2 regions of the Bacillus sp. 01N45 genome follow, and region 2 is predicted to be linked to the other one. Evidence: riboswitches for the same ligand, from Rfam matches in the RefSeq annotation. Region 2 holds a riboswitch; the other holds the start of a gene.

Region 1 (3,174 bases), on a different contig from region 2:
TTACAAAAGGAATTCGGCGTGGAAAAAGTAATTGGCGGTTTATGCTTTATCGAGACGACGTTAAACGATCAAGGAGAGATTGTACAAACGAGTGTTGCCAACAGACTTGTATTTGGAGAAATGAAGTCTCAAGATTCAGAGAGAATAAAGCATATTTCTAAAGCATTTGCAGGTACGAAATCTAGTTTTGTTTTAAGTGAAAATATTATGCAAGATATGTGGCATAAATATTTATTTATTACTGTAATGTCGGGTGTGACGACATTAATGCGTGCAGCGATAGGACCGATTCGCGAAAGTGAAGGTGGACGCGATTTTATCCAAAACTTATTTGAAGAATGTGTGCAAATCATGAGATCTATGAAAGCTCCAGTTAAGGATGGAATTGCCCAAGAACATATGAAAAAAATTGATAAAATTTCGTATGATATGAAGTCATCGATGCAGCGTGATATGGAAAAAGGTTCGTTCGTTGAAGGCGAGCACATACAAGGATACTTACTAGATGTAGCGGAACAATTTTCTATAGAAGCACCATTATTAGGGGCAGTATATCAAAATTTGAAAGTGTATGAAGAAATGACCTTTAACAGATCAGCAATACAATTGGATGTATGAAAAAATAAAAAAGAAAGCAATATATAAGTGTATTGCTTTCTTTTTTATGACAAATTATTTATTTCTTTTCGTTCTATCTGTCAAATTTATTTCCTGTTCACGTTTACCGTATAATTGATTAATTTCATTTGCTAATGCATCTAAATAGGAATCGGAAAAAATAGGCTTCTTTTCTTTAGACATATGAGTCTCCTTTATCGATTTTTTAGTATTCATTATGTATATTTACCAGCGGATTATGCGCAATCATTTAAATTTTTTCTTTTTAAAAATTTTTGTTTACATTTTGAAAATAAAGGAGTATTATAATCCACAGTTTCAATTTTCTAAATCGCTGAAACCGCATGGTGCGGGGGACCCGTTCTTATGGATTAGTACTTAATCCAATGGGGTGAATCCTTGAAAAAGGTAGGGCTACTCATAGGCCCGAATCCGACAGCTAACCTCGTAAGCGTTATATTGAGAAGGAAGGTGGAGCTTGTGCGACAAAAAAAATAATGTCTACAAGTCTATTTCGTTATGGCTTGTAGACATTTTTTGTTTTCTGAAGAAATCGTTTACCCGCTGTAACTAGCAGAAAAGTTCGTACAAAATTATTGGAGAGTGGACAGCAGTGGTTTCATCAATCAAAAGGTTTTTAATTGGAAGGCCGTTAAAATCAACTGAGTTAGGAGAGCAAAAGCTTAATAAAACGAAGGCGTTAGCTATTTTATCTTCTGACGCATTGTCATCGGTCGCATACGGACCAGAGCAAATATTAATCGCACTAGCAGGCCTAGGAGCAGTAGCTTATTGGTATTCTATTCCTATCGCTGTTGGGGTATTAGTATTATTGACAGCCCTTATTTTATCTTATCGACAAATTATTTTTGCTTATCCGCACGGCGGGGGCGCATACGTAGTATCAAAAGAAAATTTAGGGATGAATCCAGGGCTAATAGCTGGAGGATCTTTATTAGTCGATTATATTTTAACTGTTGCAGTAAGTGTATCAGCAGGTACAGATGCGCTTACATCAGCTTTCCCTAGTTTACATGCACATAATGTAATCATTGCGATTATATTTGTTATATTGATTACTATTTTAAATTTAAGAGGGGTAACGGAATCAGCTTCCGTTTTAGCATATCCTGTTTATTTATTCGTTTTAGCACTATTTATATTAATTGGTGTAGGTATTTATAATATTATAACTGGTCAAGTTTCACCGACATTACATTCACCGATTGGAACACCAGTTGCAGGAATTAGTTTGTTTTTACTGTTACGAGCATTTGCTTCAGGAAGCTCTGCTTTAACGGGTGTTGAGGCAATATCTAACGCAATTCCAAACTTTAAGGATCCTGCACCTAACAATGCAGCGAAAACATTGCTCGCAATGGGTGCATTACTTGCAGTTTTATTTTCAGGAATTGTTTTCTTAGCTTATTATTACGGAATTAATCCAAGTAAGGAAGTAACAGTTGTTTCACAAATTGCTGAACAAACTTTTGGACGTAATTTCATGTACTATTTTATACAGGGTACAACTGCTTTAATATTAATTCTTGCTGCTAACACAGGGTATTCTGCATTCCCGCTATTAGCAGTTAACCTTGCAAAAGACAAATTCATACCGAGAATGTTTACGATTAGAGGAGACCGCCTAGGTTACTCAAACGGTATTATTATACTTGGAATTGCTTCGATTATTTTAATTGTAGCTTTCCAAGGGCAAACAGAACATTTAATTCCGTTATATGCAGTAGGCGTATTTATTCCGTTTACACTCTCTCAAACGGGGATGGTATTAAAATGGCTTCGTGAAAAACCTGAAGGATGGGCTTTGAGATTAACGGTCAATTTAATTGGTGCAGTCATTAGTTTTATTGTAATGAGTATGTTCTTTTTAACTAAGTTCGCACAAGTTTGGTCAATCCTTATTTTCTTACCTGCCATCATCTTCTTGTTCCATAGAATTAAGAAGCATTACGATGCAGTGGGTGATCAATTAAGTTTAAAAACTTGTGAGCCACTTGTTCCAATTGAGGGAAATGTAATTGTTGTTCCTGTAGCTGGTATGACGCATGTAGTAGAAAATTCATTGAACTATGCGAAGGCTCTTTCAGCAGATCAAGTTATTGCTGTATATGTTGCTTTTGACAGAGAAGAGGAAAAGAAATTTGAAGAGAAATGGAAGAAGTGGCAACCTGAAGTAAGGCTTGTTACCTTACATTCTCATTATAGAAGTATTATTCAGCCACTAACAAAGTTTATTGATACAGTACAATATAAAGCGAGTGAGTCAAATTACCGAGTTACTGTAGTTATACCACAGTTCATTCCGAAAAAAGGTTGGCATAACATTCTTCATAATCAGTCTAGTTTACTCATTCGTGCGTATTTACTCTATAAACGAAATGTTGTTATTACGACAGTTCCATATCATTTGAAAAAGTAAGAAGATTTTTTAAGGATAGCTTTACGAAAGTGAAGCTATCCTTTTTGTGTATACACTATGCATAATTGCATACGGGTCTGGAAGATATATCAATATAATTTTTGTATCTATGAATA
Region 2 (3,174 bases):
TCGTTACCGCAATTAATTTCATTTCCTTACCTTCAATTTTCTTACCTAAAAACTCTGGTGTCCGTCCAACCATCAATCCAGATATAAAGACTGCGATAATCGCATACATAATAATGTTCACAAAACCTGCCCCAACGCCGCCGTACACTGTGTTTAACATCATATTTACGAGTGGTACTAACCCGCCAATTGGTGTTAACGTATCATGCATCGTATTAACGGCTCCTGTTTCAGCAGCTGTCGTCACTGTTGCGTATAGGGAAGAAAATACTGTTCCAAATCGTACTTCTTTTCCTTCTGTACTCCCTTGTACATGTTCGATGCCCATTCCATTTAACGCTGGATTCCCATGTAATTCAGATGTAGTAATCGTTATAAATCCTAGTAAAAACACCATGAATAGTGATACGAAAAGGATACGACCTTGTTTTTTATTTCCTACCATTCGTCCGTACGTAAATGGAAGTGCTGTTGGCAATAACATCATAAGCATCATTTGTAAAATATTACTCATTTGCCCTGGATTTTCGAAAGGATGTGTAGAGTTTGCTCCGAAAAATCCACCGCCGTTATTTCCGAGTTCCTTAATGGACACGAATGATGCAACAGGCCCACGTAATATACTTTGCTTTGCCCCATCAATTGTTTGTGCTGTAACTGCCCCGTCTAACGTTTGTGGTACACCAAGTGCGACAAAGATTAGCGCTGCAACAAACGCAATAGGAAGAAATACTCTCGTTAAAGCTCTCGTAAAATCAACGAAAAAGTTACCGAGTTCCTTCCCAGCAAGCCCTCTTATAAACGCCATTACAAGTGCTAAAGTCGTTGCTGGTGCTGCAAACATTAAAAATGTAATTCCGATTAATTGTGATAAATAAGATAAACCATTTTCACCGCTATAATGCTGTAAGTTTGTATCAGCCATAAAACTAATTGCTGTATTAAAAGCAAGCGTAGGCTCCATCCCTTCAATATGCGCTGGATTTAATGGCAATACTCCTTGTAGTCTGAAAATGAAATATACGACAACAATCATAAATCCATTTAATAAAACTAATGACAATGCGTACTGTTTCCACGTTTGATTGTATTCTTTTACACCCGTAATTTTAAAAATAAGTTTTTCAAAAGGCCCGAATACTTTATCTAACTTTTTACTACCTTGAAAGGCTTTCTCTAAATAAATCCCCATTGGCTTTGCCACAAGAATAAACAACAGCATTGTAATAACAACTGCGACCCAAATCATAATGAATGATTCCCCCTAATTAAAACTTTTCTGGATTTAATAATGCATACACTAAGTACACAGTAATTGCTGCAACAATAACCGATAAGGCAACCGTCATGATTGCTCCCCTTCTTTCACAACTTTATCTGACCAACTTGCAAGACTTACCATCGATGCGACTAACACAACAAAAATCCCGATCATTACAACATCTAACATAGCTACCCCTCTCCCTACTGTAAAAATTTACCATTAAATTATTAAAAAAAGAACACTAAGCTCTACTTAGTGTTCGAAATGAACAACACAAAGTAAACCTCCTCTCTAAACGCTTACGAGGTTAGCTGTCGGATTCGGGCCTAAAGAGTAGCCCTACTTTCAAAACTGAAAGATTCACCCCAAGTGACGATGCACAAAATTGGTTCCCCCGCTCCATTTCTGGAACTCAGCGATTTTAGGTTTTTTTGGAAATTTTATGAATGATTTATGAGAGTAAATATACTCCTCTATATTTAACTTGTAAAGAGTCAAATTACTTAAAATAAGAAAATATCCATCTATTTAAACGCTTACATTGAGTGTTATTAATATTATTTCATCTGTTTTCTCGTCTTTTCTTTCTTTTTCACAGAAATGATCTTTTAAATACGAAACAAAAAGAGCGAATGACATGAAGTGCATAGCTTGTTGCACTTAGCATTCGCTCTTTTTTTCACTATTTATTCTCCACGCAAAAACGCGCGCAAATTTCTCCCACGAATATAAACTTGTGACAATTCTGCATGTAGCTGCTCATATTCGATAACATCTGTTTTTAAATATAAAGCATCTTTCGATGGCAATATGATATAGGGCCTCGGAAAAATGGGATCAAGCACCACCAATTCTTGAACTCGTTCTACTGATACCGCCCAACGATTCGCTATATCTCCTAGTAACAACACCTTCATCTTTTTCCCCCGCCCTATTCAAAAAATAAAAAAGAAATATTATCACAATTCGTAAACACGACAAATGTAGCTCCAATTGTTTCATAGAGCCTCGTTGGATATCGTTTATTCTTTGTAACAACAGTAATAGGTGCTTGAAAAGAAAAGCGAATGTGTTCTGTGAAGAAACTAATGATTGGAAGCTCATCCCCTAGTAAAATCACCTTCTTAATACACTCACAAATACTAGTAAAATCTTGTGCCTTACTACAGCTATAAGTCCAATCAAACCCACAATTCCTAACTTCAGCAGCTATCTCTTCATTTGCTGTAAAAATAATTAACTCATGTTGAAATGCTACTAAATCTCTTAAACTATTTACCTTGCTTTCTTCCCCAACACAAATAAGTGTTAATTCCATATACCTCATCCTCCTTAGCATAAAAGAACTCAAACATAGATTGATATTCCCCTATACTAATCAGATCGATGAAGTGATGTATCCATCATGGCACCGTCCTCTCTCAAGACGCTTACGAAGTTAGCTGTCGGATTCGGACTTTGAGAGTAGCCCTACTTTCAAAATTGAAAGATTCACCCCTAGTGACACTGCACAAATTGGTTCCTCCGCTCCATATAATTGGACTCAGCGTATTACAAAAAATATATTCTGGCTGATATATTACTCCTGTAGTTGGAAAAAGTAAACAGAAAAAAAGCCAGTTACAAAACTGACTTTCCACTTACTTATACACGCGTTTTATTCACTTTATATGCAAAATGATTCGTCGGTCCATGACCACTTCCAATATGCAGCGGCTCTTCAATTGCTATACTAATAAATTGTTTTGCTTCTTGAACTGCCTCTTCAATTGAGTATCCTTTAGCAAGCCCTGCTGTAACCGCTGAAGCAAATGTACACCCGCTTCCATGCGTTTGCTTTGAAGGAATTCTTTCACTTTTAAATTCGATAAACTGCTCACCATTAAAGAGTAAATCAACTACTTCATTAC

The links. A riboswitch is a leader RNA that binds a small molecule or an ion and turns the genes downstream of it on or off. The one in region 2 is predicted to bind cyclic di-AMP.
Region 1: another riboswitch for cyclic di-AMP. It lies ahead of AC1DMU_RS14415 (APC family permease); the one in region 2 lies ahead of AC1DMU_RS18715 (SipW-dependent-type signal peptide-containing protein).

Annotation. Positions count from the first base shown of each region.
Region 1 covers NZ_JBFTQW010000005.1:295,080-298,253, reverse strand. The annotation lists gene panE (2-dehydropantoate 2-reductase) at 1-618, shown strand, start outside; gene AC1DMU_RS14420 (hypothetical protein) at 673-801, opposite strand; cyclic di-AMP (ydaO/yuaA leader) riboswitch at 941-1,087, shown strand; gene AC1DMU_RS14415 (APC family permease) at 1,232-3,058, shown strand.
Region 2 covers NZ_JBFTQW010000007.1:295,075-298,248, forward strand. The annotation lists gene kdpA (potassium-transporting ATPase subunit KdpA) at 1-1,249, opposite strand, end outside; gene kdpF (K(+)-transporting ATPase subunit F) at 1,269-1,349, opposite strand; gene AC1DMU_RS18715 (SipW-dependent-type signal peptide-containing protein) at 1,346-1,450, opposite strand; cyclic di-AMP (ydaO/yuaA leader) riboswitch at 1,547-1,692, opposite strand; gene AC1DMU_RS18720 (hypothetical protein) at 1,951-2,181, opposite strand; gene AC1DMU_RS18725 (hypothetical protein) at 2,196-2,582, opposite strand; cyclic di-AMP (ydaO/yuaA leader) riboswitch at 2,676-2,823, opposite strand; gene thiD (bifunctional hydroxymethylpyrimidine kinase/phosphomethylpyrimidine kinase) at 2,909-3,174, opposite strand, start outside.